DNA from 2 places in the Tissierella sp. genome. Region 2 is predicted to be linked to the other one. Evidence: a T-box and tRNA genes for the amino acid it is inferred to sense, from the RefSeq annotation. Region 2 holds a T-box; the other holds one or more tRNA genes.

Region 1 (7,636 bases), on a different contig from region 2:
GATAAGAATGTTGATACTCGAAGAAAAATATCTTCAATAAGATTTCTAAAGTTTAATAAGGAAATGTATCTAGGGCAGTTAACAATAGCAAGTCTTATTACACTAATATTTATATTGGGATCCATTGCTCTAAAGGGAAAATATATTCCTGAAGTAGATTTTTTGAAATATGTAGTAAATTTAGGTGTTTTTTCACTCTCAATTCTATGTCTTACTTTCTTAATAAATAATATAACAAGCGATAAATTCATTATAACTGGTTTGAGTACAGTATTAGGTCTTGGAACTTCATTTATATCAGGAGTAATGGTTCCACAGGAGTTTTTAGGGGAAAAAGTTCTTACAATAGCTAAGTTCTTTCCAACATATTATTTTGTAAGGATAAATGAGACGAATATTAATTCTTTCGTAGATGTAAAATATGAACTCTTTATTCAATTATTATTTGCCATGGCTTTCCTATTAATTGGCTTATATTTTTCTAAAGCGAGGCAAAAAGTTTAATAAAAAGATAGATAAAATCTTAGCAAAGTCTAAGATTTTTTTCTATTAATATGTTATAATCAAGATGACATTTAATGGCAATATTGTCGGGGGTTTAGAGCTAGGTTTTTTTCTATTATAATATTTTAGAGGGGGATTATAATGAATAAGGAAGAACTGAGGAATATGAAGTTTTCAACAAAGGCAGTCCATGCAGGGTATCAAAAAAATGAATTTGGAGCATTAGCTACACCTATTTTTCAAACATCTACATTTATATTTGATAATGCAGAGCAAGGTGGTAGAAGATTTGCACTGGAAGAAGATGGATACATTTATTCTAGATTAGGAAACCCAACTAATACTCAGGTAGAAGAAAAGCTGACTGCCTTGGAAAATGCTGAGGCTTGTGTCTCCATGGGTTCAGGTATGGGAGCTATAACTTCAGTTATTTGGACAGCTTTAAGTGCTGGAGACCATATGATAGCAGCTAAAACTTTATATGGATGTACCTTTGCATTTTTTAATCATGGTCTATCAAGGTTCAATATAGATGTAACCTTTGTAGATACATCTAATCCTGAAAACATAAAAAATGCCATGAGAGAAAATACTAAAGTCATATACTTAGAAACTCCTGCAAATCCTAACATGAATATTTCAGATATAGAAGCTATTTCTAAAATAGCCCATGAAAAGGAAGATTGTATAGTTGTAGTTGATAATACTTATTGTACACCATATTTACAAAGACCTCTTGACTTAGGTGCAGATGTTGTAGTGCATTCAGCTACAAAGTACTTAAATGGACATGGAGATGTTATAGCTGGATTTGCTGTTGGAACCAAGGAGTTCATTGATCAAGTTAGATTAGTTGGAATAAAAGATTTAACAGGCTCTGTACTTAGTCCTTTTGATGCATTTTTAATTAATAGAGGAATGAAAACATTAGATCTTAGAATGGAAAAGCACTGTGCAAATGCTCAAAAGGTAGCAGAGTTTTTAGAAGCTCATCCAGCAGTAGACAATGTTTCCTTCCCTGGATTAAAGAGTTTCCCTCAATATGAATTAGCAAAAAAACAAATGAAATTACCAGGAGCTATGATTGCATTTGAAGTAAAGGGTGGAATAGAAGCGGGTAAGAAATTGATGAATACAGTTAAACTTTGTACCTTGGCAGTTAGTCTAGGTGATACAGAGACTTTAATTCAACATCCAGCATCCATGACACACTCACCATATACAGAAGAAGAAAGATTAGCATGTGATATAAAAGAGGGCTTAGTTAGATTATCAGTAGGACTAGAGGATGTTGAAGATATCATAAATGATTTAGATATGGCATTAAATAACCTATAGAAGAAAAGGCGCCTATATCTGAGAGACACAAGTAATAAGTTTAAATAAGTTCGCATTAATAGTAACTGAATTTTTCTGATAAAGTAAATAGATATTAAAGTATTATAAAATATGGTTATTTGGGATGTTTTCTGCTTTTTAGGAAAATATCCCTTTGACATCTACATAGAAATAGTATAAAATATATGAGTAAACTATGTACTGGTAGCTCAGTAGGATAGAGCGACGCCCTCCTAAGGCGTAGGCCGGGGGTTCGATTCCTCTCCAGTACACCAAGGTGATACTAATGGATATTTTTTATATGAGAAAAGCTTTAGAAGAAGCAACAAAAGCAACTAGCATCTACGAGGTTCCCGTAGGTGCTATTATTGTTTATAATGGAGAGATAATAGGCAGAGGATATAATAAAAGGGAAACCACGAAAGATCCAACAGCCCATGCAGAAATACTTGCCATAAAAGAAGCAAGTAAGTATCTTGACGCTTGGAGGCTTATGGACTGTACCATGTATGTGACTCTAGAGCCTTGTGCCATGTGTGCTGGAGCCATAGTCAATTCTAGGATAGATAGACTAGTCATAGGTACAAGAGACCCTAAGAGAGGTTGTTGCGGTACTGTAGAGGATTTAACTAATCATCCTAAATTTAACCATAGATTAGAAGTGGAATTTGGAGTATTAGAAGATGAATGCAGCAGTATAATTTCAGATTTTTTTAAAGAGCTTAGGAAAAACAAATAGTTTACTTAGAACAGCTTTACTAAAATTTTGATTTAGTTATAAATTTTACATTTAAATAAGAAACTCCCAGAGGGAGTTTTTTATTCTTCAAAACCTATTACAGTAGTAGGATCATCTTTAATTTTATATATAAATAGACCTGTAAAAGCAAAAATTACAATAATCAAAGGTGTTAAATAATTAAAGAATGCATATCTTGCATATTCCCATGCTGTTACACCTAATACCCCATATAGGAAAGCACCGCAAGTATTCCATGGCACCAATGCAGAAGTAACCGTACCAGCTCCTTCAAGTGTATTAGATAATAGTTTAGGATGAAGGCCTTTTTCTCTATATGCCCTTGCATACATTCTGCCAGGAACAACTATTGCTATATATTGCTCCGGCATAGTAATATTACTAAATATACATGTAAGTATTGTAGTTGCAACTAATCCGCCTACAGATTTGACTTTTTTCAATATTGCATGTACTATAACCTCTAATTGTCCAGTCTTTTCCATAATACCACCAAACATCATGGCTATTATTGTAAGGGAGATAGAATACATCATACCCATCAAGCCACCAGCTGATAGAAGCTCATCTATTAATTGTATTCCTGTTTGAGACTCATAACCACCATAAGCTGCAGATAACAAACTTCCTAAATCAACTCCCTGCATTATAGCTCCAAGTATACCGCCTAAGACAATTCCCACTGTTATACCGGGGATAGCAGGCATTTTTAATGCCATGGCAACGATAACAGATAATGGTGGTAGCAATAATATTGGAGAGATATTAAAATTAGCTGCAATTCCTTCCCTTATTGCATTAATAGAGGAAACATCCGTATTGCTATTTGCATAATTAAAACCCATTATCAAGAATATAATTAAAGTAATAGTGTAAGAAACTAATGTAGTAGGTATCATACCTTTAACATGTGTAAATACATCAGTACCTGAAACTGCTGGTGCTAAGTTAGTTGTATCAGATAAAGGAGACATTTTATCTCCAAAGTATGCACCGGAAATAATTGCTCCTGCAGCTACTGGAGCTGGAATACCTAATCCTGTAGAAATACCCATCAGTGCAATACCAATTGTACCTGCTGTACCCCAACTAGTACCTGTGGCTAAGGATGTTACAGAACAAATTAGAACAGTTGCAACTAGGAAAATACCAGGTTTTAATATTGCTAATCCATAATATATCATACTGGGCACAACACCAGAGATTAGCCACAAGCCAATAAGAATACCAATAATGGATAATATTATTACTGCTTGTAATGCTTGATAAATACCATCAAACATTGATTTCTCAATTTCACTCCAGGTGAACCCAATCTTTAGTGCAATAATTACAGCAAAAAATGTACCTATTAGCATGGGTATATGTGGATCAGCGCCATATTTAATAATGCTAGTTGCCATGACTGCAATTAAAAATCCGAATGATATTAGAGCCTCCCATAAATATGGCTTCCGGGCTATCTTTTTTTCTTTCATCTTTGTAAATCTCCTCCTTAGTGTCTAAAACCCTATTTGATTATAAAAAAAGATATTGTATTGTCAATGTATCTAAAGTATTCGTACAATTTAATAATTTTATTCCTTTTTGGGAAAAGCCTCATTTTTTGCTATCTATTAATTTGAAGGCTACTATGATATAATATTTGAGTATAATCATGGAGAGATGTCCGAGAGGCTGATGGTGGTGGTCTCGAAAACCATTGCGCAGTTACGCTGTGCCGGGGGTTCAAATCCCTCTCTCTCCGCCAAATATAATATAATTAAAAAGGCTTTAGACAAGTTAATTTGTCTAAAGCCTTTTTTACATAAATAAATATCCAAATATATTAAAAGTATAGCCTATGATAAGTATACCCAATGACACTACACCAACAAAAACAACTAAGAGTTTTTTCTTAACAACCTTTGAAAGCATAATAATTGAAGGAAGGGAAAGTGCTGTTACTCCCATCATAAATGATAATGCTGTTCCTAATCCTACTCCCTTCATTACTAAAGCTTCTGCAATAGGTAAAGTACCAAATATATCTGCATACATAGGTATACCTACAAAAGTAGCTATTAAAACTGAATACCATTTATCACGACCAAGTATGGCTGAAATAAAGGATTCAGGAATATAGTTGTGAATAGCTGCACCTATTCCAACACCTATAAGGATGTATAACCATACCTTTTTAATAATATCTAGGACCTGGTCTTTTGAAAAATTAATCCTATCTTTAACAGTCAATTTTTCCTGCTCCATATCAAGAACTGGATTGTTAAAGACAAAAGGCTCAACATATTTCTCTAACTTCAATTTGCTAATTATGGTTCCTCCAGCAACTGCAAGTATTACACCAACTACCACATACGCTAGAGCTATTTTCCAGTTAAATATACTAGCCAGCAAAATAATTGATGCCAAATCAACTAAGGGTGAAGAAATTAAAAATGAAAAAGTAGTTCCTATTGGTAGTCCTGCACTGGTAAATCCAATAAAAAGTGGAATTGAGGAGCAGGAGCAAAAAGGTGTTACTGTACCAAGCAAAGCAGATAGTATATTGGCTGTAATACCATTAAATCTGCCTAGGATCTTTCTAGTTCTCTCTGGTGGGAAAAAAGACTGGATATAGGAAATACCAAATATTAAGACAGAGAGCAAGATAAATATTTTTATTACATCATAGATAAAGAAGTGAATACTATTGCCTAATCGACTTTCCATACTTAGTCCAAAGATGTTTTCAACTAAGAGTCTAACTAGTTCAAAGAGCCATTCCATTTTAAGTAATTGGGCATTTAACCATTTTAATATAATCATATATATCAAATCCTTTAATATGTTTTTTTATTAATTAATGAGGTTTTACAAGACTGGAACTAATATCATTGAATAAATTTCTCAATAGTTCCAAGCTATCCTTATTTATTGTATACTTCATCCATATTCCATCTTTTCTGCCATTGACAAGACCTGATTCGCATAAGATTTTCATATGATATGAAAGGGTAGGTTGTGTGATGTTAAATTTTTCCAAGAGATTACAAGCACATAATTCTCCATTAGAGAGCATATCAAATATCTTCATTCTCGTTTCGTCACCTAGTGCTTTTAAAAACAAGGCATATTTATTATAATCCTTAACCAATATTTCCACCTCCTATAAATACCTTTAATACATTGATATCTATCTATATCTAATAATATAACACACATAGATAGATATCAATATGTTGTTAATATTGTTGTGCCAAATATGGAGTATTCTACCATTTTATGATATTCTATATAGAAACAGATAATTTAACAAACAGATCCAGTAGAATTGAACCTGTAGATTATATGTAATGTCTATTATTGGAGGGATAAGTATGAAGAAGAGACTGGTAGTAATAGTTATAGCTATTACACTGATATTTATGAACATGAATTTAAACATAGCAGGAGCTATGGATCAGGAAAGCTTAAAGGTAATAAAAGTAGCTGCTGGTAATAATCATTCAATGGCTATTAAAAGTGATGGTAGTCTATGGGGTTTTGGTGGTAATTATGAAGGTCAGCTTGGTGATAAGACTATTGTCAATTATAGTGATAATCCAATATATATAATGACTGATATATCAGAAGTTATGGCAAGTATGACTCATACAATGGCCATAAAGAATGATGGAAGCTTATGGGGCTGGGGAGATAATTCAAAAGGAGCAATTGGTGATAGCACCACAATAAATCGTCATAGTCCTGTAAAAGTTATGGATAATGTTAGTAAAGTAGCAACAGGTCTTAATTTTACAATGGCTATAAAAGATGATGGAACACTATGGGGTTGGGGGAATAACTTTGGAGGCAAGCTTGGTGATGGGACAACCATAGCTCGCAATACTCCTATTCAAATAATGACAGATGTTCGAGAAGTATCAACTGGTAATAATCATACAATGATTATTAAAAATGATGACACCTTATGGGGGTGGGGAAATGATTCCTCAGGTGAAATAGGTAATGGACCAATGGATTATTGTTTTGATATTTCTATGAATATTATGTCAAATGTTAAATCAGTATCTGCTGGCGGTAGCTTTACAATGGTCCTAAAAAATGATGGTAGCTTATGGGCTTTTGGAAATAATTCCTATGGACAATTAGGGGATGGTACAACATCTAGCCAAAATAAACCAGTCCAAGTGATGACAAATGTAGCATATGTAGATGCTGGTTTTAACCACACAATGGTTATTAAGTCTGATGGAACATTATGGAGTTTTGGAGATAATTTGCAAGGGCAACTAGGAGATGGTACAACAACTAACCGAAATAAACCAGTGGAAGTAATGGCAGATGTAGCATATGTAGATGCTGGTATGTACTATACATTAGTTATTGATAAGGATGGAACTCTTTGGGGCTTTGGAAATAACTCATTTGGACAGATTGGAAATGGTAAAAGATCTAATAGTAATATTCCGGTAAAGAGCATTATAAATGGAGAAACAAAGATTCAAACAAATGAATCGGCACAAACAGAAATTATAGTTAATGTAAATGGTAAAAAGGTAGAGTTTACTCAAAATCCAATAATTAAAGAGGGTAGAGTTCTAGTTCCATTGCGTCCTATCTTTGAAGCTCTAGGGATGGCAGTTGAGTGGAATAAAGAGACTAAAGGAATTGTTGCATTGAAGGATGATATAATTATAAAACTAGAAATAGGTAGTAGCAATGCAGTAGTTGAAAAAGAAAACAATAAGGTAATTAAAACAACTCTTGATGTGGCACCTCAAATTATAAATAACAGTACATTGGTACCTGTTCGGTTTATAGGAGAAGCAACAGGGGCTGATGTAACTTGGAACAAAGCTACAAGAACTGTGACTGTAAAAAGCAATATTGGGGAATCTTCACAAGATATAGAAATTGTAAATAGTGGAGAAGGTCAAAAAAACACTGATTCAAATAATCTTGGAATTACCATAGGGGATTTTTATATAGAATTAGGTGATAGTGTTGATACTGTAATTCAAAAGCTAGGTAAGCCAAATCGAATAGATG
Region 2 (7,636 bases):
ATAATCAATAGCAATCTCGTAATCAGCAAGACCTTTATAACAAGCACCTATAAAATACTTAAGTTCCCACCATTTATTGTAACTAGGCAATAGTTTTAAAAATACTTCCAAAGCTTTGTCAAATTGACCATGAGATAAATAAGTAAGCCCCGACTCTATTGCTACATCATTTTCTATAAGATCGATCTCTTCTCTTATTTCTTGTAGTCTAAGCTCGTCCTTATCTAAAGTCAAATACTTTGTCCATATAAGTTTTGCTTTCAAATATTGCTCAAAAAACCTATAATGATAGCCTAACTTATAGTAAGCCAATGGATAGCTATTATCTAAATCTAATATAGTTTCTAATTCCCCAGTGGATTTATTCAAAAATTCAATGGCCTCTTCCTCTTCTTCCTTCTCAAAATATTGCTTTGCTATTTCTTCTAACGCAAGAGAATAATTAAATATTCCATTAATATTCTCAGGATTAATAAATTTTAGTGCTCTAAACAAAACAGCACCATTATCATAATCATTATTATCTAATAGCCTAATCCCTTGATAAAATATATATTCTTCAACATTATGGGTGAACGCCATAAGTATATCCTTATACTCTTCTATATGAAGAAAGTCTTCGTCTACACCCATCAAATAAATAATCCCATCTATTATATGAGTTAAATTGATTTCGTCTTCTAGATTCCCTTCTTTTATTTCACTAACAAGGACATCAGTTAATATAGGTAAAGGAATAAGCTTATCTCTAGGATATCCTTTAATATCTACTACTGCTTCCTCCTTTAATTCAACAAAAGTAACTTTATCTGTTTTCTTTTTAAAATAATCATTAATAATATCCATATATCCACCTTCTATTTAAAATTTATTCATATACATTCTTTTTCTTCTAGTACTAGTACTTAAAAGCTTATACAAATGCCCTCTATAAATCATTAGGAAAGAAAATATTCCTTGCCCTAATAAATACTTTATAATGCCTACTATATCTAAACTAAATGCTGTAAATATATGAGTAGCAAATAAATCCGTTATAATGCTGCCAGTCAGAAAAAACAAAGCTATATATAGTACTACATTGGGTATCAACCAGTTTAACCAATTTTCCTTCATAAAATCAACTGCATACATTATACTATCCATAGGTTCTAAAGTCTTTAAATACAGCGTCTCTGGCAAAGCATTCAGTATAACTAATACTGAGATACTAACGATTATACTTAGGTAAACGCCATTTGGTCCTAAAATTCTAGTAACAGTATCTAATAAGAAGCTTCCTATCCAAGCAAAGAAAAATATCGTATATATCTTTCTAAGAAAATATTTAAATCCATCTTTAAAATCTTGAAATGTTATTTTATTATAATTTATTATATTAAATAGTAGATATAAATAGTTGGAAATCATACTTGCACTAAATATAGCTAAAATGATTCCAGCAAATATGGATAATACCCCTGTAAACAAAGTCAAGACAACTCTATATATAACAAGATTTATTGCTATATATACGATTCCAGTAAGAATAATAGGCAAATTACTTAATAGACTAGTGATTGTCTTCTTTATAGTTTTTTTATTGATTAATAAAAAATCTTGTAAAATTTCCAATTAAATCAGCTCCTTTATTATATGGCTAATATCATAGGTCTTACATCTATTTATTACTCCCTTTTGATAATGGAATAATATATTTACTTGATTATCTTCATCCTTATAATTATAGCCATTATTAATTATTTTAAAAATGTCAACTTCAAATGTTCCAAAAGCTACATTCTTAATTACTTTTTTAGTTGGTATGTCTTCGTACTCTTTCAAATATTCTCTAATTACTCTTTCATCCTTTAATATTTCATGAATACTCTTTTGATCTAAATCTCCTTCAACAGGCTTCATACCTATAGGCATTTTAGAATCTTTATTGTTTTTAATAAAATCAAACCTTAACAGTTCAATAAATACATTAAGATCATGAAACTCTTTATGTTTATAAAACTCTATTAATATTTCATATAATCTATTTCTACTGTTGGAAACTTTATTATATTCATTTGCTTCCCAGAACAAAGAGAAATCCTCATAGAAATCAAATGCATTGTCATAATGATTAATGACTATATATTCTAAAGAATTTTCAAAATACCCTTCATTATAATATTTATCTACTAAATCTTCTATAGATTTTAATTTAAGTATATCCATATATTTTATAAAATCATTCTCTAATATCTCATATGGTGGCTTATCTAAATACATAAATCCATATTTGTCTTGATCTTTTCTTAGGCCCGAACCCTTTAGTAATTTTAAAAATCCTAATTGTATCTTCTCAGGTCTAATTTCATATACATCATTAAATGATTTCTTAAATGAACTATATCCTTCGTAAGGAAGTCCAGCAATTAGGTCTAAATGTTGATGAATGTTTTTATATGATTTTATCTCCTTAGTGATTTCTCTTAGTTTATTAAAATCAGTAATTCTCCCAATTGCCTCTATTGTGTCCACATTAGTTGACTGCACACCTACTTCAAATTGAAATAGGCCTTCCTTTACAGTGGATAAGAAGTCCATCATCTCTCGATCCAGTAAATGTGCTGTGACCTCGAAATGAAAATTAATATTTTCTGGATTCTTATCTATAATAAAATTCATTATCTCTATTGCATATTCCTTATTTGCGTTGAAGGTTCTATCTACAAATTTGACCTGCCTTACTTTAGCTTCTATTAAATTGTTTAACTCTTCCTTTACTCTCTCTATTTCAAAATACCTTACCCCTTTAATGGTTGATGATAAACAAAATTCACAATTGAAGGGACATCCCCTAGAGCTTTCAAAGTATATTATTTTGTTTTCAAATTCATTACCTAAGTCTTTATAGGGTGATGGTAGTATATTTAAGTCCTTAATCAAAGGTCTTGGAGAGTTTTTAATAATTCTATTCTCTTGATTATAAATTAATCCCTTTATATTAGCATAATCTTCATTATTATCCATCAGATTCCCTATTAATTCCCTAAAGGTCTCTTCTCCCTCACCATATACTATAAAATCAACAAAGGGATTGTCCTCAATAATCTTCTCCCCATCAAAAGAAACTTCTGGTCCACCTAGCATTATCTTTATCTTAGGATTCACAATTTTTAAGGTTTGTGCTATCTCTAAAGTCTCTGATAAATTCCATATGTAAGTAGAGAACCCTATAATATCTGGATTGCTCTTATATAAATCTGAAACTATAGAATCTAAGCTTTGATTTATTGTATATTCTTTTATTTCTGCTTCAATTATATCAGAAACAAATTCCTTTAAATATCTAATGGCTAAACAAGAGTGAATAAATTTGGAATTCAATGTAGTTAATATTACATTCATCTATATACCTTCCTTTTTTTGTATTAAATACATTATAACACTACTTTTTAGTCTTATACACCATAAAATAAGTAAATATTTAGATTAACCATTGAACTTTTGACAAAATTCTTATAGAATAGATTGTATAATACAAGAGGAAGGAGATAATCCATGAGAGAGTTTGATAAGATTTCTATTCAAGAAATGTCTAAGGATGATATGCTTTTAATTATTGAGGCCTTGGAGTATACAGGCAACAATACTAAAATAGATGATTTTTTAGCTTTAAAAGATAGTATAGTTGAGGAGCTAAGTTCTTTGGCGGAAATTGGCGAAAAAGATTTCCTAGAATATTTAAAGAAATAGACCCATATAAGGGTCTATCTTTTAAATAAGTACATACCAGTTTTTGTCTGGACTAGAGAAGTAAGGCTATTGCCCTTTACTTCTTTTTTTATTACTTTTGTATCACCAAGTAAGGAATGAAAAAATATCTCACCCTCAGTATAAGAAAAAACATCTGGCAAAATATATTCCTTTATTACCAATTGAGCAGGGTCTATTCTAGACTTTCGTAGTCTTAAAACATAATTTCCAAGATTAGTATAAAACTTCGGAATATCATATTCTCGATTTTGCAAATACATAAAATCATATAGGATGCTACCTATAAAAGTCTCTAGCTCTACCTTGTTCAACACATCTATGCAATCTTCTAAATATACAAATCTATTGCTTTTAATTCCATTTAGAGTATTTAACAAATGTATTCTTTCTTTTTCAAATTCTATTTTAAATTTTCCTGGATAATCTAATATTTCAATTCTATAATACTTTTTATATTTATCTATAAACTCTCTTTGAGAAAAGCCAATAGCATTTTCCTTAAGCTTGTCTATTATATTTTCTTCCTTATTAAGGACTAAATATAGTAAGTATCCAGTATATATTGAATCAAAAAGACTTTGCAAATTCCCTGTTGAAAACATTACATTTTTTATTACTTCTTCCTCAATTACCCTATATTCCTGATTTACTAATACCAATGGTATTATCCTACTAATGATTGAATCATCTTTTTCTTTCCAATATATATCGGGATTTACTCTTCCTTGTGTATTCAGCAAGGAAGAGTTCTCACCATTCCTGTAACTTACCCATAGCTTTAATTCTTCTACAAATCTAGTATAGTCTATCCTAATTCCATGTTCATCTACCATAGGCATTAATGCCTTTATTGCAATTACAGTTAATTGTGATATATAACTATATCTCTTATTTCTATTAAAGTCTTCTTTAAATACATTTAACAACAATTGTTCTAGATCTATTATTTCCATATATCTACATTCTTTCTGGTGCTTTCATCCCAAGTAAGTCTAATCCTGTCTTTAAAACAGTTTTAGCTGCAAAGGATAACATAAGTCTTGCTTTCTTTAATTCTACATCCTCTACAATTATTTGGCATGCATTATAGAATTTATTATAAGCCTTTGCTATTTCAATTATATGTCTAGTAATAAAATACGGTTCATTCTTTTCCATAGAATCTACTACTACCCTTGGGAAATCATATAAAAGTCTAGAAATATTTATCTCTTCTTCAGTACTTAAAAGGCTATAGTCCACATTGTCATCTATATTAAACTCTCCTCTTTCAAGAAGTGAATTTATCCTTGCATGAGTATATTGAACATAAGGACCAGTTTCACCTTCAAAACTTAAGGTCTTATCCCAAGAGAATACATAATCTTTAATTCTTTGATTAAATAATTCTTGGAATATTACTGCACCTATACCGACTTGTTTTGCTACTTCATCTTTATTTTCTAGTTTTGGATTTCTTTCATTTATTATATTGAGGGTATTATTGACTGCCTTATTTAGGACATCCTCCAGGAATACAACTCTTCCTTTTCTAGTAGATAAAGTCCCATCTTCTAGACTTACCATTCCAAATGGAATATGGATACAATCTTTTGCCCATTCATGCCCCATAAGTTCTATTACTTTCATCCAAGCTTTAAAATGAAGATTTTGTTGAGAAGCTACTACATATATGTTTTTATAGAAATCATATGTTTTCTTCCTGTAGAAAGCAGCTGCAATATCCCTTGTAGTATATAATGTAGATCCATCACTCTTCATTATAAGCGCTGGTGGCATTCCATGCTCTTCCAAATCTACTAAATATGCACCATCTGATTCTTTTAACAGATTTTTTGATTTTAATTCTTCGATTACTGCAGGCATTTTGTCAGAATAAAAGGATTCACCAGCATAGGAATCAAATTTAATATTCAACATATCATATACCTTATTGAATTCTTGTAAGCTTATCTCTCTAATCCATTCCCATAATGCTACTGCTTCTTCATTGCCATTTTCTAATTCCTTAAACCAGTATCTAGCTTCATCTCTTAGTTCTTCCTTTTCTTCAGCTTCTGCATTAAATCTAACATATAGTTTTAATAGTTCATTTATAGGATCAGCTTCTATTGCTTTCCTATCGCCCCATTTCTTATATGCAGAAATAAGCATACCAAATTGAGTACCATAATCCCCTAAGTGATTAATAGCAACTGTATCAAATCCAAGGAAAGTATATATCTTATATAAGGCATTTCCTATAACAGTTGTTCTAATATGCCCTATATGGAAGGGCTTTGCGATATTTGGTGATGAATACTCAACTATAACAGTTTTACCATTTCCCATATCAGAAGAACCGTACTTAGTCTGTTTTTCCTTAATCTCATTTAAAGTACTTTCAGTAAGTTTATCTTTATTAATAAAGAAATTTAGATATGGTCCATTATTTTCTATCTTTTCAAAGTACTTATTATCCCCAAATTTTCCTGCTAACTCCTCAGCAATAACTGGTGGTGCCTTTCTAAAAGCTTTTGCTAACCTAAATACCGGAAAAGCGTAATCACCCATATCATATGATGGCGGCACTTCTATTAAAGAAGATATTTCTTCTTCTGTAAGAGCATCTACTTCAGACTGAATTAATTTAACAACTTCTTCTCTAAAATTTAACATCTTCCCAACCTCCTTAAAATAGTAAAGCTCCCGTCTCTAAAATAAGAGACGAGAGCTAACCCGTGATACCACTCTTGTTGGCATAATATATGCCCACTCGAAATTTTAACGCTACTAGCGTAATATCCTACTCATTTCAGATATATTCTCCTGAGTTCTCTTCAAATATTTCCTATGTACTGGCTTCCACCAACCCAGCTCGCTTTTCCACGGTAAATACCTTACTCTCTCAATCTACGAATTGTTATATAATTATTACTATATAATATACAATATTAGATAGATAAATACAAGGTTTATTTAAAAATATTCTATTAATATATACTTTTTAATACTATTGCTATTCACTCACATCCCAAAACAACAATTTCCCTTATTTAATTTACCTAACTAATTGTCATATTGGTGATTATTAAGTCTTTTGTTATGAATCACTGTAAATACTATTCGACCTACACCCATACATAGAATTGTCATAGCATTAAATGCAACTATTATAGACTTGTATTCTTCAGGCATACCGATTAAGAACAGCATATAAAAAAGTCCAACAAACAATCCAAATACAAAATAGAGTGGTCTCAAGATTGCTTTTGATTTTGCTATTACTTCCATATCGCTCACTAAATAAACATTACCTATAATAAGATAACTTACAGCTTCACCTAAGTGTAATGTTAAAAATTGATGCAAAAATAAACCAATATAATAGTTTTGATTTATCCTTTGCAAAATAAGAAATGTAAGCATAGCAAAAATTAAATTAATCCCAATTCCTCCAGATGCAATAAAAATATTTTGTTTTCGATTTAGTAATCTTGCCTTTTCCATATCAACAGGTAGAGGCGTAGAGAAAAATAAATATGGCTTTACAGTTACCTGCCACCAGTTCTTCTTACATCCATATTTGTAATAAAGAAGTGCATGACCAATCTCGTGCAGATAAATCACTAAATACAATGCTAAATAACTTATAAAAATGCTAATTGACATTTTCAAACAATCTCCTCCCTTAGACTCCTCTACAACATCCTAAATAATAGTCAATAGCCCATGTCAATATCTTTTCTCATTCTTTTTATTTGTACATATAATTAAAGATAGGGTCAACCCTATCTTTTTCCATAATAAAAATAATAGTATACTTCTTCACCTTTTACAAAATAATCCTCGTATCTTCCACCCTTCTCTAAAGATCTGGATTGTTTATCATAAATAGGCTTAT

What was found. The T-box of region 2 lies ahead of argS (arginine--tRNA ligase). A T-box ahead of a tRNA ligase gene usually reads a tRNA of that ligase, here a tRNA-Arg.
Region 1: it has a tRNA-Arg gene. The T-box ahead of argS (arginine--tRNA ligase) is inferred to sense a tRNA for this amino acid. The anticodon was not compared.

The regions. Positions count from the first base shown of each region.
Region 1 is NZ_JAVKTS010000005.1:62,884-70,519, forward strand. It holds gene RIN63_RS12385 (ABC transporter permease) at 1-504, shown strand, start outside; gene megL (methionine gamma-lyase) at 646-1,842, shown strand; tRNA gene RIN63_RS12395 (tRNA-Arg) at 2,041-2,117, shown strand; gene tadA (tRNA adenosine(34) deaminase TadA) at 2,129-2,581, shown strand; gene nhaC (Na+/H+ antiporter NhaC) at 2,662-4,080, opposite strand; tRNA gene RIN63_RS12410 (tRNA-Ser) at 4,262-4,352, shown strand; gene RIN63_RS12415 (permease) at 4,406-5,410, opposite strand; gene RIN63_RS12420 (metalloregulator ArsR/SmtB family transcription factor) at 5,445-5,738, opposite strand; gene RIN63_RS12425 (stalk domain-containing protein) at 5,962-7,636, shown strand, end outside.
Region 2 is NZ_JAVKTS010000003.1:1,490-9,125, forward strand. It holds gene RIN63_RS07590 (tetratricopeptide repeat protein) at 1-846, opposite strand, end outside; gene RIN63_RS07595 (hypothetical protein) at 862-1,614, opposite strand; gene RIN63_RS07600 (DUF4080 domain-containing protein) at 1,615-3,384, opposite strand; gene RIN63_RS07605 (hypothetical protein) at 3,538-3,732, shown strand; gene RIN63_RS07610 (hypothetical protein) at 3,747-4,706, opposite strand; gene argS (arginine--tRNA ligase) at 4,711-6,411, opposite strand; T-box leader at 6,453-6,657, opposite strand; gene RIN63_RS07620 (hypothetical protein) at 6,802-7,410, opposite strand; gene RIN63_RS07625 (MerR family transcriptional regulator) at 7,524-7,636, opposite strand, start outside.